DNA from 3 places in the Pseudarthrobacter sp. IC2-21 genome. Region 3 is predicted to be linked to each of the others. Evidence: riboswitches for the same ligand, from Rfam matches in the RefSeq annotation. Region 3 holds a riboswitch; each other region holds the start of a gene.

Region 1 (9,579 bases), 140 kb from region 3:
GTGGTCAGCTACGCCTCCATGGACGTGGTCCTTTCCAAGCAACTGAACGAACAGTTGACCATGGCGTCCCGCGGCCGGCCGCCGGAGGGCAACCCGTCCGGGCGCCCCGACCCCCTGGATGCCCGCGGGCAGGCCGTGGGGACGCTGAACGCGCGGGTGGCGGGCGGGCAGATCAGCCGGGAAGCGGGCTTCCTGTCCTCTGATTTCACCCGCACCCCGCTGACGTCCTCCGATGTGGCCACCCTCCAGGCGCTCCCCCGCGACGGCGTACCGGTGGACCGCCAGCTGTCCAACGGCGACTACCGTGTCATGGCCACTCAGACTCCCTACGGTGACGTGGTGATTACCGGCCTGCCGCTGAGCACCAAACAGAGCACCGAGGCCTCGCTTGTGCTCACGATGGTGCTGGTGTCGCTGGGCGGCCTGCTCGTGATCGGACTGGCCGGCACAGCCTTGATCCGCCGGACCATGCGCCCCCTGGAGCAGCTGTCCGACGTCGCCACCAAAGTTTCCAAGCTGCCCCTCGACGCCGGCGAGGTGGCGCTCGCCGTCCGCGTACCTGCCTCCGCTGCGCATCCCACCACGGAAGTGGGCAGTGTGGGGCACGCCCTGAACCTTATGCTGGACAACGTTTCCAGCGCTTTGGAAGCCCGCCAGCGGAGCGAAATGAAGGTGCGCCAATTTGTGGCGGATGCCTCGCACGAGCTGCGCACCCCGCTGACTGCCATCCGCGGCTACACGGAGCTGATGCGCATGACGGAGACGTTCACCGAGGACGGCAGGAAATCGCTGGGGCGGGTGCAGAGCCAGTCCGAGCGCATGACCACGCTGGTGGAGGACCTGTTGCTCTTGGCCCGGCTGGATGAAGGCAAAGCCCCGGAGACCACCGATGTGGACCTCACCCAGCTGGTGGTTGAGACCGTCAGCGACGAGAAAGTGATGGCCCCGGACCACATCTGGCAGTTGAAACTGCCGGCTGAGCCCATCATCGTGCGGGGTGACAACACCCAGCTCCACCAGGTCCTCGCCAACCTGCTGTCCAACGCGCGCAAGCACACGCCGGCCGGAACCACGGTGGTGACGGGCGTGATGCGGTCAGCCGATGGCAGCGTTGTTGTCACCGTCACCGATGACGGGCCGGGCATTCCGGGAGAGTTCCAGGGCAGGATCTTCTCGCGCTTCGCACGGGTGGACGCTGCCCGGGCCGGGCTGAAGGGCTCAGCCGGTTTGGAAGGCTCGTCCGGGCTGGGGCTCTCCATTGTGGAGTCCATTGTCCAGGCGCATGGCGGGAGCGTTGAACTGACGTCACGGCCGGGCAGGACCGAGTTCGCCGTCCGGTTGCCCGCAGCCAAGGTTGCCTCCGCCTGAATCCGGCCGGCAACTGACTCCGGGCGGCAAGCTGAACGGCAAGCTGAATTACACAGGCACGTCACAGGTTGCGCCTAATGGCCTCAAATGAAGCGGCGCGAGTCTTGATTCATGACGCTCACCGACTCCACCTCAGGAAGCCTGCCGGACGCTGCAGTGGCGCCGCTGAGCTTCCCGCCGCGGCAATCCCGGCCGCAGCCGCCGCAGCCGCCACAGCCCCAGCCCCGGCCCCGGCCCCGGCCCCAGCGGAGCGCCGGGCGGCGTGCCCCTGTGAACACCCGCACCGCCGTCCCGGTCCTCGACGTCACCATCCCCGTTTTCAACGAGGAACGCGATTTGGAGGAATGCCTGCACCGGCTCCACTCGCACCTGCGCGAGTCTTTTCCACACAGCTTCCGTATTACCGTGGCGGACAACGCGAGCACGGATGGAACCCTGAAGATCGCCGAACGCCTGGCCAGGGAGCTTCCGGAACTTGTGGTGGTCCATCTGGGGGAAAAGGGCCGCGGCAATGCGCTGCGGAAAGTGTGGCTCGCCTCGCCGTCTCCGGTCCTGGCGTACATGGACGTGGACTTGTCCACCGATCTCGCCGCGCTGGCACCCCTGCTGGCCCCACTGATTTCGGGTCATTCGGACCTTGCCATCGGCACGCGCCTGACGCGTAGCTCACGGGTTGTCCGCGGGCCCAAACGGGAGTTCATCTCGCGGACCTACAACCTCATGCTCCATTCCTTCATGGGCGCCAGGTTCAGCGATGCGCAGTGCGGCTTCAAGGCCATCCGGGCCGACGTCGCTCAACAGATCCTGCCGCATACTCTGGACAATTCGTGGTTTTTCGACACCGAACTCCTGGTCCTCGCCGAACGTTGTGGCCTTCGGGTCCATGAAGTCCCGGTGGACTGGACCGACGACCCCGATTCCAGCGTTGATGTGGTCCGCACCGCCCTGGCAGACATGCGCGGCATGGCCCGGCTGACCCGGGATCTGGTCTACGGCCGGATCCCTGTTCCGGAATTGCGTGCCGCCTTGGCCCGCGGCCCGCTGCCCGCGTCATCCCGTACTGCCGAGCAGACGCGGGTGGGGAGCCTTTTCGGCCAGTTGGTCAGGTTTGCTGCCATCGGCGGCGCCTCGACGCTGGCGTACCTGTTCATCTTCCTGGTGGGTCGCGGGTTCTTGGACCCCCAGGTGGCCAACTTTGTGGCCCTGCTCATCACCGCGGTGGCCAACACCGCCGCCAACCGGCGGTTCACCTTCGGCATTCAGGGCGGGAACCCGGTGCGGCACCATTTCGACGGGCTGATCGTCTTCGGCATCGGCCTGCTACTCACCTCCGGGGCACTCGCCGTGGTGCACAGTACGACGACGCCGGACCGTTGGGCGGAAGTCCTCACGGTGGTGGCCGCGAATCTTGCCGCTACCGCAGTCAGGTTCCTGCTGTTCCGGCTGTGGGTTTTCCGCGGCCCGGCAGTCCCTGCGGCCACATCCCCCACTACTTCTTCGACGGAAACGGCAGCATCATGACCTCCACCATCACACCGGCTGACGCCGGCCCCACTTCCGGCGCCCCGCAGGAGGCTCCTGCCGTGCCGGACGCCGGCGCACATTCCGGGCACGCAGTTCCCTCGGGAACGGCCCCGGGTCCCGGCACTCGCTGGACCCGGTACGCGTTCGGCAGCCAGCCCCGCTGGGTCCGGCCTTCGGCTGCGGCTCTCCTGGTGGCCACGGCAGTCCTGTATCTGTGGAACCTCGCGGCCACCGGATATGGCAACTCCTTCTACGCCGCCGCCATCCAGGCCGGAACCAAAGACTGGACGGCCTTCCTGTTCGGTTCACTGGATGCCGGCAACGCGATCACGGTGGACAAGCCCCCTGCCGCACTCTGGATTCCTGCCCTCGCGGGAAGGATCTTCGGCTTCTCGTCGCTGAGCATGCTGGTGCCCGAAGCGCTCATGGGAGTGGCCGCCGTCGGCATCCTTTACCTGACCGTCAAACGCATCTCCGGACCGGGGGCAGGCCTGCTGGCCGGGGGCGCCCTGGCGCTGACTCCGGTGGCGGCGCTGATGTTCAAGTTCAACAACCCCGACGCTTTGCTCACCCTTTGCCTGGTCCTCGCCGCGTACTTCACCACCCGCGCCATTGAGCAGGCGGGGTGGAAGTGGCTCGCGGCCGCCGGAGCCGTGGTGGGCCTGGCCTTCCTCACCAAGATGCTGCAGGGTTTCCTGATTGTTCCTGCCCTTGGCCTCGCATATCTCTGGGCGGCGCCCACCACTGCGGGACGGCGGATACTGCACCTTCTCGGTGCAGTGGGCGGCATCGTTGTGGTGGCGGGGAGCTATGTGGCACTTTTCCAACTGACTCCGGCCTCGGCACGGCCCTACATGGCCGGTTCAACCACCAACAGTTTCCTGGAGCTGACCTTCGGCTACAACGGCTTGTCCCGCATCACCGGCTCGGGCGAGGGTATGCCAGGTGGCGGCGCCGGTGCGCCGGGCGGGACGGGTGCGGGCGGCTTCGGCGGCGGCAACGGCGGGTTCGGCGGAGCCGCCGGCCTGCTGCGGATGTTCGGCACCAGCTTCGGCGCCGAGGTTGCCTGGCTGTTGCCCGCGGCCCTGATCCTGCTGGCTGCCGGCCTGTGGTTCACCCGGAGGGAAATTCGGACCTCCCGTACCCGTGCTGCCCTGATCCTGTGGGGCGGCTGGCTTCTGGTCACGGCGGGTGTCTTCAGCTTCATGAGCGGCATCGTCCACCCCTACTATTCCGTGGCGCTGGCGCCGGCAATCGCAGCCCTGGCGGGCATCGGATCTGTGGAACTGTGGCGTGGCCGGGGTTACTGGCCAGCCCGGATCGTCCTGGCCGTCGTTATCCTGGGCAGTTCCATCTGGTCCGCGGTGCTGCTGGGCCGCGATGTGTCCTGGCTCCCATGGCTGCGCATCGTCATCGTCGTCCTCGGCGTCCTTGCCGGCGCGGCGGTGATCCTTCGGCTCGACGCCCGGGGCACCGCCGGCAGGTTCCGGCACGCCGGTGCGGCCGCCGTCGTCGTAGTTTCCATTCTGGCCGGGGGCCTGGGCACCGGGGCGTGGACCCTGGCGACTGCCGCCTCCGCGCACTCAGGCTCCATCCCGACGTCGGGGCCCGCGGGGTCCTCAACAGGCGGCTTCGGCAACCGGACAGCCGGTTTCCGGGACGGCCGCACCGGGGCCGGCAGTTCAAGCGACGGCTCCTCCGCCGGGGGTGCAGGCGGCGATACTGCTGCCGGCGACAGTGCTTTGGGCGGCCTGCCGGGCGCTGACGGCCCCGGCAGTGAGGGAACGGCGGATTCTGCGGTGACCGCCCTGCTCTCCTCCACCACCACAAAGTGGTCCGCGATTGTCTCCGGCGCTACCCAGGCAGCCAGCCTGGAACTGGCAACAAACACCAGTGTTATTGCCCTGGGCGGCTGGAATGGCGGCGACCCTTACCCCACGCTGGCACAGTTCCAGGACATGGTGTCCAAGGGCGAGATCGGCTACTTCATCGAAGGCGGTGGCATGGGCGGGGGCATGGGCGGCCGGGGCGGTAACTCCGAAGTGGCAGCCTGGGTTCAGGCCAACTTCCAGTCCCAAACCGTGGGCAGCGCTACCGTGTACGCGTTGGCGAAGTAGCCCACCGTGGCCATCGATATCCCGGGCCATGCCGGCGGGCTTCAGGGGCCCACGGACGGCCGGCGCGGTGTTCCTGTGCCGGAAGGTTTCCCGGCGGCCCGTTCACAGGACGGCCATTCACGGTCCGGCCCATCACGTGGCGCCCGTCGCAGGCTCCTCCGGCTGCGTCTGGAGTTGGCCGCGGTCCTGGTGGCCACGGCGGTGCTGTACCTCTGGAACCTGGGAGCATCGGGCTGGGCAAATGCGTTTTATTCCGCGGCGGCCCAGGCGGGCTCCCAGGACTGGACCGCCTGGTTCTTCGGCTCTTCGGACGCCGCCAATTCCATCACCGTTGACAAACCTCCGGCATCGCTGTGGATCATGGGCCTGTCGGTCCGGCTCTTCGGCTTGAGTTCATGGAGCGTCCTGGTACCCGAAGCGCTCATGGGGGTGGCCACGGCGTGGCTGCTGTATCTCGCAGTACGGCGGGCAGCGGGGCCGGCCGCTGCCGATAGCCTCCTGGCACACCGGGCGGGCCTGCTGGCGGCCGTGGTTCTGGCGATCACACCGGTGGCCGCGCTGATGTTCCGGTTCAACAATCCCGATGCCCTGCTTGTTCTGCTCATGACCGCCGCCGGCTACGCGACACTCCGGTCCATTCAGGACGGGAAGGTGCGCTGGCTGGTGCTGGCCGGCGTGCTCCTGGGCTTCGGTTTCCTCACCAAACAGCTCCAGGTGCTGCTGGTGCTTCCCGGTTTTGCCGTGGCCTACTTTGTGGCGGCACCGGAAGGAATCTGCCGTCGCCTGCTTCGCCTGGCGGCGGCGGGTGCGGCCATGGTGGCCGCCGCAGGGTGGTGGCTCCTCGCCGTGGAGCTCACGCCGGCAAACTTGCGGCCGTACATTGGCGGTTCGCAGAACAACTCGATCATTGAGCTCACGCTGGGCTATAACGGTTTGGGCCGCCTGAGCGGTGACGAAACCGGGAGCGTGGGCGGCGGCAACGGGTGGGGCGTTCCGGGCCCGTTGCGGATGTTCAGCAGTGAGTTCGGCGGCCAGATTGCGTGGCTGCTGCCGTCCGTGCTGATCCTCGCCGCCGGCCTGCTGTGGGTGGGCCGGCGGGCACCTCGCACGGATGGTGTCCGCGCCTCCGTCATCATGTGGGGCTCGTGGGTGCTGGTCACGGGGCTGGTCTTCAGTTTCATGGCGGGCATTATCCACCCCTACTACGCGGTGGCACTTGCGCCCGGAATCGCCGGCCTGGCCGGGCTGGGCGGCGTCCTCCTCTGGCAGCACCGGCGGCAGCCCGCCGCAGCGCTGCTGCTCGCCGCTGCCGTGGCGGCTGCGGCAAGCATGGGCTTCGCCCTTTTGGGCACCACCTCCGCCTACGGTCCGTGGCTCCGCTGGTTTGTCCTGGCCGCCGGGCTTGCGGGCGCGGCGGGTGTCTTGTTCGGCCGTTACCTGAGCTTCCGTGTGGTGCAGCGGACGACGGCGGTCCTCGCCGTCGCCGCCTCCCTTGCCGGACCGCTGGCGTTCTCGCTATCAACGGCCGCGGCCGTCCACAGCGGCGCGATCGTCAGCGCCGGACCTGCCACGAGCGCAGGCGGGTTCCGTCCAGGCGGTCCTGCTGCAGCCGGCCAAGGTAACCCGTTACGGAACGGCGCCAATCCCAACGGGCCTGGCGGCACCGCCAGCGGCACCGGCGCCAACATCAATGGACCGGGCGGCACCAGCCGGCAGGCCGGCGGAATGGGTGGCCTTCTGGGTGCCACCTCGCCGTCGGCTCAGTTGGTGACCGCCCTGAGAAGTGACGCGTCCCGCTATACCTGGGCGGCCGCCGTCGTGGGTTCCAACAATGCGGCCGGCTACCAGTTGGCAACGCAACTGCCGGTCATGCCCGTGGGCGGCTTCAATGGAACGGACCCCTCCCCCAGCCTTGGCGGGTTCCAGGATCTGGTGGCGCAAGGCAAGATCCACTACTTCATTGCCGGCGGAACGATGCGGTCCACCAGCGGCTCGGACGCCGCATCCCAGATTGCGCAGTGGGTGGCGGCAACGTTCCCTGCGCAATCCATCGGCGGAACCACGGTTTACGCGCTGGTTGGTTAGCCGCGTAGCGTTGCGGCACCCCTCCGGCGCCAGGCACCGCAAGCCAACACGCCGACGTCGTGATCCTCGTTACCAAAATGTGACTTCGACGGCCTCCTCCGGTACCGTTGATAACGTGCGGTTCCCGTTTGGTCCGCACATCCGGATGACGCCAAGCTCTGCCGCTTCCCGGATTCCGTTCGACCGAGGCAGAGGCGGGGGACCCAGAGTCCCGGGCTTTTAGTGCCCTTGGGGTGAAGCCAGCACGTGATATTCCGTGTGGCCGGATGCCCTCATCCGAACCCGACAGCTAACTCCGCAGGTGTGAGAGGCGATCAATCATGTCTGAATCCAAGGTACAAACGCGCCCGCAGGACGGGTCAAACAAGCTCCGCAACCGGATTCCCACGCTGGGACAGCGTGTGGCCGTTATAGGGACGGCGCTCACGCTCCTCATCGGGTTGGGCGCAGCAGGCCAAGCATCCGAGTCCGGCAGCCTGACGGCCGTCAGCGACACGCAGAAACTGTCCGCTGCCGACATCGAATCCCGATTGACGATGGAAAAGGCCGAAATACGAGCCAAATCTGCGCCGGAGGCCGCCGCTGCTGAAATCAGCGTGGCCCCGCAGGCCGCCGAGCCCGCAGCTGCACCCGCACCGGTTCCAGCTCCTGCGCCGGAGCCCGTGCCGGCACCCGCACCGGCACCTGAACCGGCGCCCGCACCTGAGCCTGCGCCCGTGGTGGCAGTCAATGACCCGGCAGGAGCCCAGGCCTACGCCGCCGGCCAGCTGGGCAGCTATGGCTGGTCCGCTGACCAGATGCAGTGCCTCCAGACGCTGTGGACCAAGGAATCCGACTGGACCACCACGGCCACCAACGCCAGCAGCGGTGCCTACGGCATCGTCCAGTCGCTGCCTGCAGAGAAGATGGCCAGTGCCGGCGCGGACTACCTCACCAACTACCGCACACAGATCAACTGGGGCCTGAACTACATCCAGGAGCGCTACCAGTCGCCGTGCGGTGCTTTGAACTTCCACTTGTCACACAACTGGTACTGATCCGATTCCCCGGAATCCGCACAGCCGCAGCAGGCCCTGAATCCCCCGGTTCAGGGCCTGCTGCCTTCTTTGGCTGAATATTTCCCTGGCTGAATCCAGCTGAATCAGCCCTGGGACTCCCGGCCCGGGATGTACTGCACGGCCCACTTGTTGCCGTCGGGATCCGCGAAGTACACAAAATGGCCCCAGTCCTGCACGTCCACGTCACTCACATCCACCCCGTTCTTCTTGAGATGGGCGTGGGCAGCCTGGATATCGCTGACCACCATCTGCAGGCTCGGGGCCGTCCCCGGCGGGGCGTCGTTGAGGCCCTCGCCAATGCAGATGGAACAGGCGGATCCGGGCGGCGTCAGCTGGACAAAACGGATGCCCTCACTGGGCCGCTCGTCGTAGTCAGCGTTGAAGCCGACTTTGTTGACGTAGAAATCCTTCGCACGGTCCACGTCGGACACAGGGACAAAGACAAGTTCAAGTTTCCAGTCCATCCGCACAGGCTAGCGGCGGGGTCCTGAAACCGGAAGGCCCTCTTACCGCCCTCTTGCTCCGGAAGCTAGCCGGCAATGCCGTAGAGGCGGTCTCCAGCATCGCCGAGCCCGGGAACGATGTAGGACTTGTCGTTGAGCTTTTCGTCGATGGAGGCCAGGACGATGGTCACGTTGGCATCCGCCAGTTCTTCTTCCAGCTTGGCCAGGCCTTCCGGCGCGGCCAGCAGGCAAATGCAGGTGACGTCGGAGGCGCCGCGCTTGAACAGGAACTTGATGGCTTCGCGGAGGGTCCCGCCGGTAGCCAGCATGGGATCCAGGACAAAGATCTGACGGTCCGTAAGGTCCTCCGGCAGACGCTCGGCGTAGGTGATGATGTCCAGCGTTTCCTCGTCGCGGGCCATGCCCAGGAAACCCACCTCAGCAGTGGGGACCAGTTTGGTCATGCCCTCAAGCATGCCCAGGCCGGCGCGGAGGATGGGGACCACCAGCGGGGTGGGCTTGGTGAAGGCGGTGCCCACGGTGGTGCTCACCGGCGTTTCGATGGTCACGGGCTGGGTGCGCACATCGCGCGTGGCCTCATACGCGAGCAGTGTCACCAGCTCTTCCGTCAGCATCCGGAAAACCGGAGACGGGGTGTTTTTGTCCCTCAGGACGGTGAGCTTATGGGCGACCAGCGGGTGGTCAACAACAAGAGTGCGCATGGGTCAAAACTATCATCCGGCCCGGGCGGCCCCGCCGGGAGTCAGCTCCGCTGCTCGTCCCGGATAGCAGGGTGTTCGAACGTCGGGGGCGGACCTGCGTGCTCGCGTCTCCGCAATACATGGAAAAGCCTGTGGGCCAGGATCACTATTCCCACCCACGCCAGGCCCAGGAACCAGCCGGCCATGACGTCCGTCATCCAGTGGTGCCCCAGGAAAACCCGGCTCAGGCCCATGGCAATGATGAAGACCACCCCGGCGACGA
Region 2 (9,579 bases), 1.4 Mb from region 3:
CACCCCGGCGCGTTGGCGGTCCGCGCCCTCCAGCGCCGCGAGCAGCGGAACCACGACGTCGGCCGTCAGGGGGTCCACCAACTCCGCTGTGTGCGCCGACCGGATGAAGCCTTCCAGCCGGGTCAGGTCCGAGTGCCGCAGGAGGGCCACCCGGGATTGCAGGAGCACGACGGCGGCCAGGCGCCGCTCGTAGACGGCCCGCCTGCCCGGCCCGGGCTGGCCCCACAGTTGCGAGGCGAGTGCCGTCACGTCGTCGTGGGCGAGGCCCTTGAATTTCGTGCCGGCGTCCCGGATGGTTCCCCGCACGGCTCCAACTGATGCGCCGTAGGAACTGAGGGCCCCGCCCAGGCGTGATTCCACTTCCTCCGACCGGTACCAGGTGCCTTCATTCTGCAGGGTGGTGTCGATGAACCGGGCCGCGTCCTGCACGGTTTGATTCACCGGGCTCACCTACCGTGCCGGCGTCCCGCGCCGGAATGCTCAATGCAGTACAGGGTCCAGGGCCGCGCCTCAAGGCGGCCCTCGGCGATTGGTCCTCCGCAGACGGCACACACCCCGTAGGTGCCGTCCGAGATTCTGTGCAGTGCCGCTTCGACCTCCGCCAGACCGGCACTGCTTTGGTTCAGCAGCGCCGCTGCCTGTGACAGTTCGAAGGCAATGGTGGCGCCCTCGGGGTCATGTTCGTCGTCCACATTGGAGTCCTGTCGGGCGGCATTGGCAGCGGAAATATCGGCCCGTAGCGCTGGCAGCAGTGCCAGCTTCCGGCCCCGCTCTTCCTCCAGCAGGATCCGGAACCGTTCAAAGTCAGCCATGGGAAAAGCCTAACGCCGCGGAGTCCGCCGGACCTGCAGCTTCACCGAGGCTGCAGGGGCCGGGCCGCACGCCGGCGGGGCCGTCAGTACCAATTCCTGATGACGGAGTGATTCCAGGCGCCGCACGGGGAGCCGTAGCGGTTCAGGATGTAGGCAAGCCCCCAGTCAACCTGGGTGCGGTAGCTGGTGAGCCAGTCGCTGCCTGTGCTGCCATACTTGCTGGCCGGGAGCGCCTGCGCGATGCCGTAGGCCCCTGAATACGGGTTGGTGGCCGTGGTGAGCCAGTTGGATTCCTTCGTCCATAGCTGCGCCAGGCATTGGAACTGGTCCTGTTCCCAGCCGTATGCGGAAAGCCGCCCGGCGGCATAATTGCGGGCACCGGCGGGATCGTTGACGGCGCCGCCCGGAACGGAAGGTACAACGACGACGGCGGGCGGCGGGGCCGGCGTCGGGCTTTCCAGCGGCGGTGCGGGAGGTGCGGGTACCGGATTTTGGGGTACGGGGTTTTGCGGCGCCGGATTTTGGGGCGCCGGATTGTGGGGTTCGGGATTTGGGCGCGCAGGATCTGCCGGGGTTTGGGCGGCAGCCCGGGCAGCAGCTTCAGCCTGCTGGCGTGCCCGCTCCTCCGCTGCCGCACGTTTGGCCGCCTGGGATGCCTCGTAGGCGGCCACAGCAGCCTGGCCCTGCCGGAACTCTCCTTCGACGGCTGCCGTGGTGCCCTTCAGGGAAGCGAGCTGGGCGGTGAGTTCCTGACTGTGCTGCTGCTGTTCCGTGACGTGCTGCACCATTGCGCGCTGGGCGGCCTGCGCCGAGGACAGCTTGGCTTCGGCAATGCCGGCAAGGCGTTCGCGCTCAGTTTTGGCGGCGCGCTCCTGCTCGGCCAGCGCGTCCGCGATCCGTTCGGCCTCAGCTGATTTGTGAACCAGCACCGAGGTTTTGTCGCTGACGATCCGGACAATGTTCAGGGCGTGGATACTGTTCGTCTGCAAGGCATCGAGCGCCACGAAGAACCCCATATTTGTGCCGCCGGTCTTATAGGACTGCGCGGCGAGGGCTCCGATTTCCCTCTTATGCAGGCTCGATTCCTCCTTCGCCCGTGCCACCTGCACGGCCAGGGCGTCCGCCTTGGAACCGGCAGCCCGAAGATCGTCCTGCGCCACCGAGTATCCGGCGGCAGCGGTGACGGCCGCATTGCCCAGCGCCTCTGCCTCGGCCTGCAGGCCGCCGAGCAGGTCACCGATTTTGGTGACTTCAGCGGCCGTGGCGGCCTCGCTTGTTTTGGCTCCCTCCACGTCCTGCCAGGAAGGATAGCCGCCGGGAGGAGCCGGGTCCGCGGCGCGGGCCGGCAGCATGGAAGACGAGGCGGCCACAGCCAGTGCAAGCACGGCCGCGAGGCCGGTCAGCCGCAATTTGTGGGCAAGCAGGGACATAGTCCGTGAGCCTACCGGGCAAGTCTCCGATTCCGGGGAATATCGGTCCCGCGTCAGGCCCCGGACCGGGCCGGTCAGCCCGCCACGGTCCACGTCTCCGGCCTTGCCGGCGCCAGGAAATATTCGCCTTGGCCGGCCTGCGGACGGCGTTCCAGTGCCCTTTTTGGGGAGAATTGAATCAGTTGGATGACCTGTGGGGGCATATACGCATCCCGCGCGGTGACCTGCATCGTCGTCGTCCCTGGCCCAGGAACGCTCCGCGCCGCGCGGATGAATTCCGGCCGTACATTCCGTTACCGGAATGTGACATTCGGGAAAAGCAGCCGCTATGGTCGTTGGGTGCCCTGGTTTTAGGCCAGGACATTCCCGTCAGTATGCCGAGCCCTGCCACTGACCCGGGATCCCAGACGCAATGCAACTGGCAGGGACGGGGGAACCACATTTCCACGGCCTGAACAGGCCTTGGGGTTAAGTCGGCACTCGTCCCGTCCCTTGAGGCGGCGATCCCGGCCGGGTCTCTCCAACCCGAACCCGACAGCTCACCCCGCAGGCATGGGAGAGGCAAACAACCATGTCCAAGAAGTCCACTGCCGCACGCCATCGTGCAGCCACCCCCACTACATCCCGTGCACTGATGATCGGACGGCCGGCCCTCGTGGTCGCCGCCGCATCCGGCCTGTTTTTCGGCTTCAGCACCCCTGCCCACGCCGGCGTCCACGGACCCGAAGACTCCGGAACGGTCACCCCTCAAGGCCAGGTAAGCGCACCCGCAGCAGCCGTGGCTCCGGCTCCGGCCGCAGCCGCTGTGCATACTGTCGTATCCGGCGACACACTGGGCCAGATCTCCGCGGCCAACGGCGTGGCACTCAGCAACGTTTTGGCCGCAAACGGCCTGTCGCTGGACAGCATCATCTACCCGGGCAACCAAATCCGGATCCCTGCCGCCGGGCAGGCCGCACCGGCACCGGCACCGGCATCGGTTCCCGCCCCCGCAGCCAAGGCCGCCGCGGCGCCGACTGCACCGGCCAACACCGGCGTCAAGCTCGCGTCCAGCCCGGCCCCGGCCCAGGCTGCCACCGGAGCAGCCGGCTCGGCGATCCTGGCCTCTGCCTACTCCCAGCTCGGCGTCCAGCAGGACTGCACCGCCATGGTGGAGAAGGCACTGCGCTCAGCCGGTAAGAGTGTCGGAGACCTTGCCCCGGGCCAGTTCTTCCAGTACGGAAGCGTTGTTGGCACGCCCGCTCCGGGTGACCTGGTGATCACCGCCGGACACGTTGGTGTCTTTGCCGGCAACGGCCAGGTTGTCAGCGGCGGCGTCGACGGTTTCAAGACCCAGGTCCACTCCATCAGCTGGCTCCAGGGCGCATCCTTCGTCCACGTGGCGTGACCCCGGCCGGTTGGACGGCGGCGCGCGGCAGTATGCCGACCGCCGTCGTCCGCCGCTGCTGCGCACTCACACGTACTTCCCGAACCAGGACAGCATGTCATTCCAGGCAGCCGTTGCCTGGGTCTGGTTACACCGGTCCCCGGTGTCATTGTGGAAGGCGTGGTCCACGCCGGGGTACACGGTGAGCTGATGCGCCACCGTGGTGGCGTCCAGGGCATCGCGGAGTGCCGGCATGGTTCCGGTGATCCGCTTGTCCAGTTCGGCGTACACCCCGAACACCGCGGCCTTGATCTCCGGCACCCGGTTCAGGTCCGGCGCGGGCCCGTAGAACGCTGCCGTGGCCTTGAGCCCGGGTAGTTCCGTGGCCGCCTGCCAGGTGATCCCGCCGCCGAAGCAGTAGCCGTTCATGGCGATCCGTCCTTTGTCCACGAACTCCTGGCCGCGCAGATAGTCAAAGGCCGCAGCAAAATCGGCAACATGGCGGGCTGACCCGGCGTTGGTCAGCGCTCCGGGGACGGCGTCCGGATCCAGGCTGCCCGTGCCTCCTTCCCTGCTCAGCAGGTCCGGTGCCAGCGACACATAGCCGGCTTTGGCGAAACGGCGCGCCACGTCCTGGATGTGCGCGGTCAACCCGCGGTTCTCATGACACACCAGTACGGCCGGACCCGCAGCGCCCAACGCGGGACGGGCAAGGTAGCCGCTGATTTCTGTACCGTCCGCACCGAACGCGACGGTCGCCGTCGTCAATCCTGCCGCACCCTCGGGGACGGACAACGGACTCTTCGCCCCCGGTACCGGCCCGCCGGATGCCATGCCGGTACCCGTCGTCGAAGCAGAGGGCGACGGCATCGGTTCGGTTCCCCGCGGGACTTCCTCGGGCGTGCACCCCACCAGCAGCATCGCGGCCGACGCCGCGGCCATGCTGCCCGTGATGAAAGCGACCCGCCGCGTGAACGTTTGATGCGCCATGGCACGGGCGCGGTAATCATCAAAGAATTCCTCGATCAGGTACCGTTCATACTTTCCAAGCTGGATCATGGCCGGCCTCCTCGCGTGAGGCTAATATCCTGCTCCCGAAACACAATCTCCGGCAAGGGGCGGCTGCCCCTTCCGTCCCGCGGCCTAAGGCAGCCGACGCCGTTTTGGAAAGGCGAACCGGTCCAGGTCCCTGGCGGCGATCACTGCGGAGCCGCCGGCGCGGCGCCGCGCCTGGTCCACGAGGAGGGTGAGGTCGTCGCCGTACCGTGAGGAGAAGTGGGTCAGGATCAGCGTGCGGGCTTCGGCGCTGCCCGCCAACTCACCCGCCTGCCCGGCGGTGAGGTGCGAGTATTGCCTGGCCAGCCCGGCGTCGTCGTCACTGAACGTTGACTCCGCCACCAGGAGGTCCACCCGATCCGCCAATTCCTGCGCCCCTGCGCACGGCGCCGTGTCCATCACGAAGGCGAAGCTCTGCCCCGCCCGGGGAACACTCACATCCTCCAGACGGACACCGCCCAGAGCGCCCGCCAGCTGCAGCCTCCCCACGTCGGCGCCCCGGATCCCGGCTGCGGCGAGCCTGTCCGGCAGAAGAGTGCGGCCGTCAGGCTCGTCCAGCCTGTACCCGTATGTTTCGATGCGATGCTTCAGGGGCCGGACCTGCAGCCCCGGAGCGATGGTGCCGGGACCGTCGTGCGGATACAGCCGGAGGTCAAGTCCGGGAGTGCTGACGGACACGAGGGCACGGACCACGGCCTCGCCGGAGGCCGGGTAATGCAGATGGACCGGATGGCTCACGCCGTCAAGCGCCATCCGGGAAAGCACCCCCGGGAGCCCGAAGCAGTGATCGCCGTGCACATGGGTCAAGCAAATACGGGTGATCCGGCTTGCAGAGACCCCCGCGTGCAGCATCTGCCGCTGTGTGCCCTCGCCGGGATCAAAGAGCAGGCCCTGGCCATCCCAGCGCAGGAAGTAACCGTTGTGGTTACGGCTCCTTGTAGGGACCTGGGAAGCTGTGCCGAGGGCAACGAACTCACGCATGGAACCGAGTGTCCCACTGCCCGGCCGTAACAGCCATTAGCCTCTTCTCCGAGTGCGGCCCGGCTGTTACAGTAGCCCGGCCAAGCCGGTTCGCCGCTGGGTTCCGCCGGCCACTACGGAAGGACGCATTATGCTCTCTGACACCTCTCGTCCCGTTATCCAGGCAACGCTGCCCGTAGTGGGCGCAAACATTGAAGAGATCGCCAAACGGTTCTACAAACATATGTTCGAAGCCAGGCCGGACCTGCTCGATGGCCTGTTCAACCGGGGTAACCAGGCCGACGGCCGGCAGCAGCAGGCGCTGGCCGGGTCGATTGCCGCTTTCGCCACCTACCTCATCGAAAAGCCGGATCAGCTGCCGGACCAACTTCTGTCCCGGGTTGCCCACAAGCACGTGTCACTGGGCCTGAGCCCGGACCAGTACCAAATTGTCCACGACCACCTGTTCTGGGCCATCGTGGATGTGCTGGGCGATGCGGTCACGCCCGAGGTCGCGGCCGCCTGGGACGAGGTCTATTGGCTGATGGGGAACATGCTGATCAACAAGGAACGCGGTCTTTACGGCGCGGTGCACCTCTCGCCGGAAACCATCTGGCGGACCTGGCGGGTGGCCCAGCGCATCCAGGAGACGGCGGACGTGGTCACGTTTGTGGTGGAGAGGACGGATGAACGGGACGTGAAGCCTTCCCTTCCCGGGCAATACGTGACCATAAAAATGCCCATGAAAGATGGCGTGCATCAGCCGCGCCAATACAGCCTGACCCGGGCCGATGACGGACAACATCGGCATTTCGCGGTGAAGCGTGTTCATGGGTTATCCACTCCTGACGGCGAGATGTCCAACCTGCTGCATCAGGATGTCCAGGTCGGCGACGAAGTGGTGCTTTCCGCCCCGTTCGGCGATGTGGTGCTGGAATACACGGACCGGCCTGTGGTGTTGGCCAGCGCCGGAATCGGCATCACCCCCATGGCCGGGATGCTCTCCCACCTGGTAAAGGCCGGCTCGCAGCGCCGGGTGATGCTCCTGCACGCTGACGAGAGTCCGGATGCGTTTCCGCTCCGCCGGCAGGTCACCGAGGATATCGGCCGGCTGCCGGAGGGCTCGCTGCACAGCTGGTTCGTCAATCCTGCGGAGGATCCGGCCGGGTCCGGCTCCACCTTCCAGGGATTCATGGACGTCAGTGCCGTGGAGCTTCCGCTGGACGCCGAATACTACCTCTGCGGGCCGCTGCCGTTCCTGCAGGCGGTACGCAGTGACCTCATCGCCAAGGGTGTGCCGGCAAAGGACATTCAGTACGAGGTGTTCGGCCCGGATCTGTGGCTGGCTGACTTCCAGTGAGCCGGTTGCGGACCGCGCAAATCGGGCCGTAACCACTCAGCCGGCTCGCCACGGATAGAGAAGATAGAGGCTTGCCCAGGCCAGCCCCAGCACCAGCAGGGCGCGGATCCAGAGCTCCCATGGTGTGGTCCACAGCCATAAGGCGGCGGCCCACGGGAGGAAGACCAGGAACTCCAGCCCCTGAAGGATCCAGGGCTGTCCGCGGAAAGCCGCCCACACCTCGCCAAGGTTCCCCTGCCGAAGCAACAGGAAGGCACCGAAGACTGCCCACAACAGCACGGCGAGGACAAAGACTGCTGCGCTAACGAGCTTGGTGGACTCCGCCATGCCTTCCCTCCGCTCCCCTTGGAGGGCCTCCGGAAAAGCCCGCTCCGGCAGACTTCAGGTTCCGGGCGTGAAGGACCACGGCAATGATGATCAGCGGCACATGGATGGCCGGCAGATTGTGGGCGAACCACGTGGGGAGATAAATGTCCGTCACCGAACCGGTGGGGTCTCCGAGCCGCCGGGCCAGGGGTGTCAGCGGACAGTGGAAACCGTTGGCGGCGAAGATGAGGATCTCACCGGCCACAACCGCGGCGGCCTGCCCCACCCGCCGGTCAGTCCGCCTCCGGATCCCTGAATAGAGGACGAACACCATGCACGCCTCGATAGTGAACCATGCCAGGGTGTGGAATCCCTTAACGGCTTTCAGCACCAGACGACGCTCCGGCATGTGGCAACTCCAGCATGTGGCCTCTTGGCTGCACCAGGACTTCCGGCATCCTCCGAGGCATCCTCATTCGCCGAAATGGATCCTGGTCGGATGGGCGGCCCCGGCGGAGGCCACAATTTCGGCCGCCAGATCACGGATGCTCATGTTTCGTGAGCGCGAGGCACGGAAGAGCCACTCCAGCGCAACATCCTGGGTGCACCGCTCCTGCCCGATGATGACACCCACCGCGATGTCTATGGGTGACCGGTCCGCCATCGCCGTCCGGAGATTGTGCTCGGCTTCCCTCAGCTGCGCGATCCTCAGGACCAGGCGCAGCCCTTTGGAGGCATCGGCTGCCAGGGCGTGCGCACTGACGATCGCTTCCCGGCCGAATCCGTGTGGCCTGAGGCTGTAAAAACTGATGCCTGCTTTGGCCACCCCATCCAGCGGGACCGGCAGTGCCAGCACGGACAGCACGCGCTGCCCTGCGGCGGCCTCGATGAAGCTGGGCCAGCGTTCTTCAGCCCGCAGGTCAGGTACCAGGACCATGGACTCGTCCAGGGCGGCAGCCAGCCCTGGCCCCTCCCTGTTGGTGCTCTGCGTGGCCTCAAGGATATGGGTGGCTTCATCAGAGCCGGCCACATCCGGGACGCCGGAAGTCCTCAGTACAGTAATTCCGCAGGATACGTTTCCTGAAAAATAGGCCTGCTGGTCAGCGCAGAAGGCGGTGAGGTCGTCGAGGAAGCCGGCGAGATCCGGACAATTCAACACAAGGTCCTCGACGTGGCCGGTGATATCGGCGGCGGGATAGGTGCGGGGTAGTCGGGCAGCCATGGGCAACCTTTCCGGATGCCGGGGTCGTTTCCCCAGTTCTAGCTTGCGGCCGCGCTCTTCCTGACGGTCATTCCAGCTTACTCCATGCCCTTGCGGCGAGGTAGGAATACGCAGCCACCCAGGCCCCAATAATCCCCGTTGCCGGTGGACGCCTGCCTGCGGTGGTGCCACTATGTGGAGAACCAGACAGAACGCCCCCGGATCCGGGCAGAAGGATGGGCGGACATGACGTACGTCAATAGCTTGGTGGATGTGGGGCCGGGGGATGTTCCCCTCGTCGGTGGCAAGGCTGTGGGCTTGGGCGGCCTCATTCAGGCAGGGGTTCCCGTTCCTGAAGGTTTTGTGCTGAACACCTCCGCCTACACGGATTTTGTGCGTGAAAATGACCTGGATACGGACATACGTGGTCTGGCCGCACTGCCGCTGCAGGCGTCGCCGCAGGATTACGAGGATGCTTCCACCCGGATCCGGGCGCTGTTCGCACAGGGGACAGTGCCGTCCGGCGTCGCCGCGGAACTGGACGACGCCTACGGCCGTCTCGGCGATGGAAACGCAGCAGTCGCCGTGCGATCCTCCGCCACGGCGGAGGACCTCGCCTCGGCCAGCTTCGCCGGCCAGCAGGACACCTACCTGAATGTGGTGGGGGCCGGGGAGCTGCACACAGCGGTCATCAATTGTTGGGCTTCCCTGTGGACCGCACGCGCCATGGCCTACCGCGCCCGCGAGGGCATAGCACCGGACACGGTCCGTCTCGCCGTGGTGGTCCAGAGCATGGTGGAGGCCCAGTCAGCCGGCGTCATGTTCACCGCCAACCCCGCCACCGGGCGCCGCGACCAGACCGTGATAAGCGCCGCGTGGGGTCTGGGCGAGTCAGTGGTTAGCGGAACGGTCACCACCGATGATCTCGTGGTCGATGCCGGGACGGGCCGGGTATCCTCGCGGCAAACTGCCGACAAGGACGTCATGACCGTCTCCGCGGAGCATGGTACGAAGGAACAGCCCGTCCCGGAAGGACGGCGCCGGGTGCCCGTTCTCAATGACCGGGATGCGGCCGAACTGGCCGGTTA
Region 3 (9,579 bases):
GCGCTGGGAGGAATGCACCACGATGGTTTCGCCATCAATCCGTGGCCCCAGGAGGGGTTGGATCTTCTTGGCCCGGATCACCTCTTCGAGGACCGGGTAGTCATCCGTGCGCATCACCAGCCCGTGCTGGGGGTCTTTTTCAAGGCGGAGCCGGCCGTACCGGGACATGGTCTCTTCGACGTCGATCAGCAGCGAATGCGGCACCGGGAACCGTGAGTATTTGAGCAGCGTGTCCAGGACCCGCTCCGCGTCCAGTCCGGCGGCGCGTGCATTCCAGAGGCCCAGGGGCGTCAGCCGGTAACTGTGCATGTGTTCGGGGGCGCGTTCCAGCTCTGCGAAGGGGGCGATCGCATGGCGGGCTTCGGTAGCGAGCTCGTGGTCCACTTCCAGCAGGATGGTCTTGTCGCTCTGGACAATCAGCGGGCCGTCGTTCACGTGCGGAGATCCTTCACTGCCGCAGTTCCTCCGCGGCTTCGACGTCGATGATGCGATGGATGGAGAGGACACGCTCGGTTTCCTTGGCCGGATCGAAGACCCGGACACGGCCCCCGCCCACAGACAAGGGAACAACCGTTTCCAGGATGGAATTCCCGTGGCTGTCCACCACGTTCATGCTCACCAGCTGCTTGAGCCGGATGGCGCGCTGCAGGGTCTCAAGGCCTAGCTGGGTGGCCGCTTCGCCGGACCCGATGGCGGTGTCCGGGCGGCCACCGCTGCCCGGGCGGCCGTCCTGCCTGCCGTTCCGCAGCACAGCCAGTTGGGCAGCCAGGTCATCCTCCGCAGGCGCGGTGCGCGGCGCGGTGTAAACGGGCCGGACGCCGCCCGGGACGCCGGTGGTCCGCCGGAGCCGGACCAGGGCGGGCTCGGATTCCTCTACAGACGGGGAGAACCCCAGCCCCCGCAGGACCTGGGCAGTTTCCCGGGGCGGCACCGCGGAGATCAGGACAGTCGGCGCGATGCGGGCCAGGCCCAGCAGGGCCGCCCGTGATTCGGACGCAAGCTCCAGGACCGCGGCCTCGTCATCGCTTTGGATGAAGCTGGCCGCTGCCCCCACCCGGAGACGGCCGTGCCTGGATGCGGTATCTTCCACCAGATATTCGAGCGGCTGGGGCACCGCCGTGGCTGAATGTTCCCGGAGGAACCCCAGCAGGCTCGACGCGTCATGTCCGGCGTCGAGCGCCCGCCTGATGGAGTCGGGGGAGAACCGGTAGATGGTGGCCGGGCCCTGGCCTTCAGCGTCGGCCATCAGCAGGAGCTTCTCGCTCAGCTCCGGGGCCAGGTAGCCAGGGGCAACGGCGGTGAGGTCTGCCTGGAGCAGGACGTGGTTAAGCGCTGCGGGCAGGTGTTCGCCGAGGATGTTCAAGGCTTCGTCCGGCTTGTCGTCGGCAATGGCGCTGCCGAGCTGGCTCAGCGCGCCGGATCCGGTCAGCCCCAGCAGCTCTGCTTCGGCCAGCACCCCCTTGATCAGGGAACTGAACCGGCGGGCCATCCGTGGCTGCGCCCATTCGGCCCGCTGCAGGACAGCGGCCGCGTCCAGGACCGGGGCCGTGCCGTCGACTGCACCCGCCTCATGCGTGAGTTCGTTCAGTATCTCCAGGATCCGTTTCCGGACCACCGGGGCGTCGGGCCGCTGCGCCTCGGCGGACAGGGCATTGACCGTGGTCCCGGCCAGCCCCCGGTGCGCGGCGGACGCGCCCGCCGGCCCGCTGACCGGCTGCCCCACCAGCGACGGGACGCGCTCGCTGGCAAGCCAGGCGTTGACCAGCCACAGCCATTGCTCCTGCCGGGTGAGGCCCAGCCACTCCAGATCCGGCGGCTGTACCCAGGTGGAGGAGTCAACATCCAGCCGCAGCAGGCCCGAGAGTGCACTGAGCTCCAGCAGCAGGCCCGCCTGGTGCTGATCGAGTCGCAGGAATTCGGCCAGCCGCTTCATCTCGCGCACGCCCACTCCGCCGCTGCGCAGGGTAACCAGCGGTTGTGCCCTGACGGCGTGCAGGAGCTCGCCCACCAGCCGGAGGGTTTCCGCGATGGCGCCCAAGGCCGCGTTCCGGCGAAGGGCAGCCGTGGTGCTGCCCAGTTGCGGAACCGGCGGTGAAAGGGTGAAGTCGTTGATGATGGCACCGCCGCGCAGGGACAGTCCCACGCTGTGGGGCAGTTCCACGTGGGCGGCGTCGAGCGGGACCAGGAGCCCCCGCGCGAGCAGCCAGTCGACGGGCCCGACGTCGGTGCCCTGATGTGTGACGGACGCTTTCCGTTGCGCCTGGGGGACGGCGCCCATGGCCCAGTTGCGGAATTTGGCGAGTAACGCCGTCGTCCGTTCCGGGGCTCCCGCCAAAGCCTGGGCGAGCGCCTCCGGTGAGGATGTCCAGTGCTGCAGCGCGAGCGCTGCCTCCATGGGGGTGGTGGCTTCCTGGATCGCGACGCCGCTGTGGCGCAGTTCGGCAACGAGCTGGACCACGCGCTGGGCGAACGCCGGCTGAAGCCGGACCAGCTCGGTGTAGCTGCGGCCCAGGCCGGCGGGGTAGATGCCCACCACGTCCTTGAGGCACCCCACGGGCAGGTAGTAGCGCTGACGGTGCCCTGCCGGAGTTCCGTGCGGCGGCTCGGCCCGGTGGATCAGGGCAAGGTCCTGGAGCGAGGTCAGGATGCGCTCCACGGCCGCCACGGTGGACCCGGCAATAAGCTTCCGCACGCCCGCCGCCGAAGCGCTGTGCGCTGTGTCCGTGTTGGTACACAGGTGGAGTGTCTCCAGCACCTGCATCTGGGGCCTGTTGAGACGCTCCAGGGCGCGTTGGACGCTGACCCTAGCGCTGGCCCTCGCGGCCAGGGCGGGAAAATCCGGGACCGGGGGAGAGATGAGGTCCGGCCGCGCCGCGAAGAGGGCCCGCAGCGAGTCGTCGCTGCGTGCCTCCAACTCTTTGCTGAGCGCGCGGATAAGGGACATCAGTCCAACGTTACAGCCCGCCGGACTTTCCCGCCCGGCGCCTTCCCGCCACGCTGTCCAGGACCAGGAAGAGCATCAGGAGGAAGGCCACGGGCAGTCCGTACAAGGCAACGGACGTGACCCAGACCGGGGCGGCCATGCCAGCGAAGGCCAGGGCCATTACCGCCCCGACCGCCACGAGGGAAAGAACGGCAACTACCGCTGCGGAAATCATCAGTGGGCGGCGGTAACGCGAGGGTGTCATGCACGTAACGCTAACAGGGCTGGCCGACACTGGGCGGGGCGGGCCGGCGCCCTTGCCACCGGGCCGGCAGGAGCCATCGGGAACGGGCCGGACCACGGCGGGACAAAGGGCGTGGCCACGGGGCAGCCCGGGGCATCACCAGGTGCCGGTGAAAGCGGAAATCCGTCCCCGGCAGGATAACCTTGAAGGAACAGACCAACACGGTCCGTCGCTGTCATACCCTGAACCCGCATATTGGTGCGGATGCGGTGACTGCCGGCCGTGTCTTAAGACGCAGAACGAAGAGGGTTGATTACGTGCCTACCGGCAAGGTCAAGTGGTATGACAAGGAAAAGGGTTTCGGCTTCCTCGCCGGCGAAGACGGCCAGGAGGTCTTCCTGCCCAAATCAGCGCTGCCCGAAGGCGTCACGGACCTGAAGGCCGGCACCCGCGTTGAGTTCGGCGTCGCGGACGGCCGGAAAGGCGCCCAGGCGCTCGGGCTGCGCGTCCTGGACAAAACCCCGTCCATCGCCAAGGCCAAGCGGCCAAACGCCCGGGACCTGGCGCCGCTGGTGCAGGACCTGGTGAGCGTCCTGGACAACCTCTCCGGAACCCTGTCTGCGGGCAAATACCCGGAAGGCAACAAGGGCAAAGCCATCGCGGCGGCCCTGCGTAAGGTTGCCGACGAGCTGGACGTTTAGGCCTTGGCTATGAACCCGGAAGCTGAACAGCCGGACGCTGAACAGCCGGACGCTGCCGCGGAGCCGGCCGGTGTTAAGGCTGCAGCCAAACGCCGCGCCGGCGTGCCCGTATGGCGGACCGGCAAACCGGATGCTTTTCTGGCGTCTGCCGTTGACGTGGCGCGGACCGCGCTCGAGGGCATCACGGCGCCGTCGGACATCGGGCAGCATATCGCCGCCAAAAGCGAGGGCGACCGGCTGGTCACCCATCTCTTCGAATCCAAGCTGCCCGGCTACCAGGGTTGGCAATGGTATGCGGTGGTGACCCGGAACTCGCGCTCCAAAGTGGTCACCGTCAGCGAGCTGGGCCTGCTCCCGTCCGAGGATTCCATCCTGTCCCCGGAATGGGTGCCGTGGGCCGAGCGCGTCCGCCCCGAAGACGCGCAGGCAGTGGAGGAATCGGACTCACAGGCTGGCCGGGGCCGCACGCCCGGGTCCGCGGCGCACGACGAACCGATCCCCGACGAGCCCGCCGACGAGCCCGCCGACGATGAGGCCGCCGAGGGTGAACCCGCCGAGGAGGGTCCTGCCGATTCCGAAGAAGACGAACCCGCCGGCGGGACTGACTAGGCAGTTGCTAACACGCAGGGTTGATCAACACGGAGGCCGGCCATGATGTCCACCTTCAAATCCCTGCACATCCTCAACTACCGGATCTGGTTCATTGGTGCGCTGGTTTCCAACATCGGAACCTGGATGCAGCGGACGGCCCAGGACTGGCTGGTGTTTGACCACCTGACGGATCAGGACGCCGGTGCCATGGGCATCACCATGGCCCTCCAGCTGGGACCCCAGCTGTTCCTGGCGCCGGTGGCCGGGCTTGTGGCGGACCGTTACAGCCGCAAACAGCTGCTCGTCATGACCCAGTCGGTGATGGCCCTGCTCAGTACCGGACTGGGGATCCTGGTTGTTATCGGAGCCGGGCAGCTGTGGCACGTATATTGCTTTGCCCTTCTCCTGGGCCTGGTGTCCGCGCTGGACGCGCCGGTTCGCCAGACCTTCGTCTCTGAGCTGGTCCGCGACGATTACCTCCCCAATGCCGTCGCACTGAACAGTGCCTCCTTCAATGTGGCCCGCATGATCGGCCCCGCGGTGGCCGGGCTCCTGACGGTGGCCGTTGGCCCCGGCTGGGTGTTCCTGATCAACACCGTCACGTTCCTGGCCATGCTCCTGAGCCTGTGGCGGATCCCGACGGCGTCCTTGCGGCAGCTTCCCCGCGCGGCGCCCGGAAAAGGCCGTATCCGGGAGGGGCTGCGCTACGTGCGGTTCCGGCCGGACATTGTGGTGGTCCTGGTGGCGGTTTTCATTGTGGGGACCCTCGGGCTCAACTTCGTGCTCTTCATCGCTGCCATGGTGGGGACGGAGTTCGGGCTGGACGCCAGCGCCTTCGGGCTGATGAATTCGATCATGGCCATCGGGTCCGTGACCGGCGCACTCCTGTCCGCCGGCCGGGGCAAACCCCGGCTGCGGATGATCTTCGGCGCGGCCGCTGCCTTCGGCGTGACCTCCGGACTGGCCGCCCTGGCCCCGGACTACTTCTGGTTCGGTGTTGCGCTGGTGCCGGTGGGCCTGTTTGCAATCACCATGATGACCAGCGCGAACGGCTACGTCCAGACCACCACCGATCCGGTCATGCGGGGCAGAGTCATGGCCCTGTACATGGCCATCTTCATGGGCGGCACACCCATCGGGGCGCCGCTGGTGGGGTGGGTGGCCAATGTGGCCGGCCCCCGCTGGTCGCTGACCGTGGCCGCCGCCTCCGGGATCGCCGCGGCCCTGATCGGCATGGTGTGGATCATCCGGGCGCGGCAGCTCCGGCTGACATTCAACCGGCGGGCCCGCGGCCTGCGCCTCTTCCGCGTCGTCTCCACACTGGGGGACACAGCAAACGGCGCCGCCCGGGACCAGAACCCGGACGACGCCGTCGAACGCTGACGCACTTACGCTCCCCTGCGGGACGCTCATGCCGTGTGGACGTTACTTGCGCAGCTCGCCCACGACGTAGTCGATGCTGGCCAGCAGGGCGGAAACATCGTCCGGCTCGATGGCGACAAAGGTGGCGATCCGGAGCTGATTGCGGCCCAGCTTCCGGTACGGCTCAGTGTCCACCACACCGTTGGCGCGCAGCACCTTGGCGATCGCGGCGGCGTCGATCGAGTCATCAAAATCGATGGTGGCGATGACGTTGGAGCGGTCCTCGGCCTTGGCCACGAACGGTGTGGCGTAGCCGGAGGCCTCGGCCCAGGCGTAGATCCGGCCGGCTGAGTCGGCAGTGCGCTTGCTGGCGAAATCGAGCCCGCCGTTTTTGTTCAGCCACTGAACCTGGGCATCGAGGGTCACCAGCGTGGTGAGCGAGGGTGTGTTGTACGTCTGGTTCAGCCTCGAGTTATCAATGGCCGTCTGCAGGTCCAGGAAATCCGGGATCCAGCGGTCGCTGGCCTTGATGCGCGCGGCGCGTTCCAGGGCGGCGGGGGAGAACAGGCCCAGCCACAGGCCGCCGTCGGACGCGAAATTCTTTTGCGGGGCGAAGTAGTACACGTCCGCCTCGGCCACGTCCACATCAAGCCCCCCGGCGGCGGAGGTGGCATCAACCAGCACGAGGGAGCCGGCGTCGGCACCCTCCACGCGCTGGACGGGAGCCGCGACGCCGGTGGAAGTTTCGTTCTGCGGCCAGGCATAAACATCCACGCCGGCTTCGGCCCGGGCGGCCGGCCGGGTGCCCGGCTCGGACTTGATGATGGACGAGCCCTCCAGGAACGGCGCCTTGTTGGTGGCGGCCGCGAACTTGGAACCGAACTCGCCGAAGGACAGGTGCTGGGCCTTCTTTTCCACCAACCCGAAGCTGGCGATGTCCCAGAATGCGGTGGAGCCGCCGACGCCGAGAACAACTTCGTAGCCCTCCGGGGCGCGGAAGAACTGGCTGAGGCCCTCCCGGACGGAACCCACCAGGTTCTTGACGGGCGCCTGGCGGTGGGAAGTGCCCAGGATGGTCCGCGATGCTGCCTGGAGTGCCTCAAGCTGCTCCGGCCGGACCTTGGACGGTCCCGCACCGAAGCGTCCGTCCTTGGGCAGGAGATCGGCGGGAATAGTGATGCTGGTTTCGCTCACAAGGGCTCCAATTTCGGCATGGACATGTTTGGCGTCCGGGACGGTGGGGTGGCCGGCAATCAGCGGCGACTGCAACGAGGGCCGCTTTTATTCTGCCTGAAACCCTGGACAGGGCTGCAACCGGCACCGTCACAGTCTGGCCAGTGAGACGGCGGCCGATTATCCGGACAAATTCAAAATAGGCTAAGCTTTTTACTGGACCTCGCTGCGGCTTGAACGCGATACGGTGGGTCAACGCAAGGTACTGTGCTCGAGGAGCTGAGCTGGATGACGGATCTGATCGATACCACGGAGATGTATCTTCGAACCATTTTGGAGCTTGAAGAAGAAAACATCGTTGCCCTCCGCGCCCGCATCGCCGAGCGGCTGCGCCATTCCGGACCTACCGTGTCCCAAACTGTTGGCCGGATGGAGCGGGACGGCCTGGTAGTGGTCTCCGGAGACCGTCATTTGGAACTTACCGACACCGGCCGCAAGCGCGCCACCGAAGTCATGCGCAAACACCGGCTCGCCGAGCGGCTCCTGGCCGATGTCATTGGCTTGGACTGGGCGTACGTCCATGACGAGGCGTGCCGCTGGGAGCATGTGATGAGCGAGCGTGTGGAACGGCGCATCTACCAACTCCTTGACCACCCCACCAAGTCGCCCTACGGCAACCCCATCCCCGGGCTGGCTGCGCTGGGGGGTGCTGCCGCCCTGCCGGAAGCAGGTGTGATTAATCTCGTTGAGGCCATGCGCGGATACGGGCCGACGTCGAGCGTGACCGTCAGCAGGCTGGCCGAGCCCATCCAGGTGGAACCCGAGTTGCTGGTGCAGCTCGACGAAGGGGGCATCCGGCCCGGCGCGGCAGTCTCCCTCGAGCGCGTCGGCGAGTACATATCAGTGCGGGTTCCGGGCATTGAAGGTGCGCTCGAGTTGCCGCCCGAGGTCGCGGCCCACGTTTTCGTTTCCATCAGCTAGGGCCGGGAGCTCCAGCAGGAGGCCGCTCTGCGGCACCCCGACGCAAGGGGCTAGCGCACGGCCGTCAGTTCCGCAAATATAACGGAATTGTTACTGCCCGTTTTGATCGCCTATAGTTTAAACCCAAGCGTCGATATAAAAGCGTTACCTGATCCGGAGCCGAGCTCTGCCAGCGGATCAGGTGCACGAGTCATCCACTGGCAGAGGCGGGGGAACCACAACCGGCAGTCGCAAGGCTGCCTTGGGGTGAAGTCCGTCAGCAGCAAGCCTCTCCCAGGACCCTCATGGGTATCTCTGCGCCGAGTGCTTGCAACGGCGGACCGGGTCTTAGAACTCTCTGACCCGAATCCGACAGCTAACTTCGCAGGCTATCCAGAGAGGAACATTCTTGACCACGCATTACTCCAGGGGCCGCCGCCGCGCGGCCGGCCCCGCTGCTGCGCCCCGCGCGGTTGAGGATCACACTGCGGAGAGGCCCCGCGATCCCCAGCGTGAAGCGCGGCGCCGCCGTCGGGGCGCCTTCCGGCAGGTCACCGACTTCGCCGCCGCCAGCGGTGTTGGGCAGAAGGCCGGCGTGGCACTTGCTGCCACCGGCCTGATCCTGACCGTCACCGTTCCGGCAACGGGCCCGATCATGGCAGACCAGCAGCCCGGCAACTCCGTTGCGGCCGTGTCAGCCGCTCCGCAGCCGGAGATTTCGGCCGCGGCCGGGGCCCAGATTGATTTCAGCCGTTCTTCCGTGGTGACCCAGGGTGACCCGGACGGCAAGCTGAAACAACTGTTGAGTGCGCAGTCGGCCGGGTCCATTACCCGGGCTGCCTCCGCCGGGAGCCTGGGAGCGCCGCTCGCGCAGCTCATCACGGCGTCCCCGTTCGGCTTCAGGATCAGCCCCATTACGGGTGGTACCGGCGACTTTCACCGCGGCCAGGACTACGTGGCCCAATGCGGAACTTCGGTCCTGGCCGCCGCCAGCGGCACCGTGACCTTCGTAGGCTGGCATCAGTACGGCGGTGGCAACCGCGTCGTGATCGACCACGGCAACGGCTTGGAAACCACGTACAACCACCTGTCCTCAGCCTCCGTGACCGTTGGCCAGACCGTGACCCGCGGCCAGGTGGTGGCCCTCAGCGGCACCACGGGCGCCTCCACCGGCTGCCACCTCCACTTCGAGGTTCAGGTCAACGGCGAAGTCGTTGACCCCACAGGCTGGCTCTGAGCCAAATGATGGCAAACTCTCAAATCTCTTCGGCTTGCCGTGACCTGAATGTGACATTCGCTCTGAAGTCCTGTAACGTCTAAGTCGCGTCAACTTTTCCGAAGTTGACGTTCTTGAGTGGATTGCCTAGCTCTGCCACCGCTCAAGGTCCGTTCGCATGACATCGTCTGGCAGGGGCGGGGGAACCAATTTTGGTCTTCGATTCTGAAGGCCTTGGGGTTAAGTCGCAAAGCTTCCCAGGAAGCAGCGCGGCCGGGTGACTCCCATCCGAATCCGACAGCTCACCTCGCAGGCATTGGGAGAGGCTACCTTCGTGTCTTCACGCCATAATTCTGCGCGCCACCGTGCGCAAACGGTTCGCACCAATCCTTTGGGCTCCGTGTCCAAG

Evidence for each region. A riboswitch is a leader RNA that binds a small molecule or an ion and turns the genes downstream of it on or off. The one in region 3 is predicted to bind cyclic di-AMP.
Region 1: it holds a riboswitch for cyclic di-AMP, as region 3 does, so the genes downstream of both, SBP01_RS03320 (hypothetical protein) here and SBP01_RS03975 (M23 family metallopeptidase) in region 3, are expected to answer to the same signal.
Region 2: it holds a riboswitch for cyclic di-AMP, as region 3 does, so the genes downstream of both, SBP01_RS10425 (LysM domain-containing protein) here and SBP01_RS03975 (M23 family metallopeptidase) in region 3, are expected to answer to the same signal.

The regions. Positions count from the first base shown of each region.
Region 1 covers NZ_CP139145.1:697,592-707,170, reverse strand. The annotation lists gene SBP01_RS03340 (sensor histidine kinase) at 1-1,368, shown strand, start outside; gene SBP01_RS03335 (bifunctional glycosyltransferase family 2/GtrA family protein) at 1,480-2,889, shown strand; gene SBP01_RS03330 (glycosyltransferase family 39 protein) at 2,886-5,009, shown strand; gene SBP01_RS03325 (ArnT family glycosyltransferase) at 5,016-7,094, shown strand; cyclic di-AMP (ydaO/yuaA leader) riboswitch at 7,251-7,411, shown strand; gene SBP01_RS03320 (hypothetical protein) at 7,415-8,131, shown strand; gene SBP01_RS03315 (VOC family protein) at 8,236-8,616, opposite strand; gene upp (uracil phosphoribosyltransferase) at 8,682-9,317, opposite strand; gene SBP01_RS03305 (phosphatase PAP2 family protein) at 9,359-9,579, opposite strand, start outside.
Region 2 covers NZ_CP139145.1:2,259,785-2,269,363, forward strand. The annotation lists gene SBP01_RS10410 (DNA alkylation repair protein) at 1-450, opposite strand, end outside; gene SBP01_RS10415 (TraR/DksA family transcriptional regulator) at 447-812, opposite strand; gene SBP01_RS10420 (coiled-coil domain-containing protein) at 896-2,242, opposite strand; cyclic di-AMP (ydaO/yuaA leader) riboswitch at 2,608-2,810, shown strand; gene SBP01_RS10425 (LysM domain-containing protein) at 2,814-3,629, shown strand; gene SBP01_RS10430 (dienelactone hydrolase family protein) at 3,696-4,667, opposite strand; gene SBP01_RS10435 (ribonuclease Z) at 4,752-5,645, opposite strand; gene SBP01_RS10440 (globin domain-containing protein) at 5,776-6,984, shown strand; gene SBP01_RS10445 (hypothetical protein) at 7,021-7,311, opposite strand; gene SBP01_RS10450 (hypothetical protein) at 7,286-7,699, opposite strand; gene SBP01_RS10455 (ANTAR domain-containing protein) at 7,763-8,512, opposite strand; gene SBP01_RS10460 (PEP/pyruvate-binding domain-containing protein) at 8,738-9,579, shown strand, end outside.
Region 3 covers NZ_CP139145.1:839,974-849,552, forward strand. The annotation lists gene SBP01_RS03935 (DNA repair helicase XPB) at 1-435, opposite strand, end outside; gene SBP01_RS03940 (helicase-associated domain-containing protein) at 449-2,944, opposite strand; gene SBP01_RS03945 (hypothetical protein) at 2,955-3,188, opposite strand; gene SBP01_RS03950 (cold-shock protein) at 3,485-3,868, shown strand; gene SBP01_RS03955 (DUF3027 domain-containing protein) at 3,878-4,477, shown strand; gene SBP01_RS03960 (MFS transporter) at 4,523-5,842, shown strand; gene serC (phosphoserine transaminase) at 5,885-7,015, opposite strand; gene SBP01_RS03970 (metal-dependent transcriptional regulator) at 7,283-7,975, shown strand; cyclic di-AMP (ydaO/yuaA leader) riboswitch at 8,123-8,360, shown strand; gene SBP01_RS03975 (M23 family metallopeptidase) at 8,364-9,191, shown strand; cyclic di-AMP (ydaO/yuaA leader) riboswitch at 9,340-9,500, shown strand; gene SBP01_RS03980 (C40 family peptidase) at 9,571-9,579, shown strand, end outside.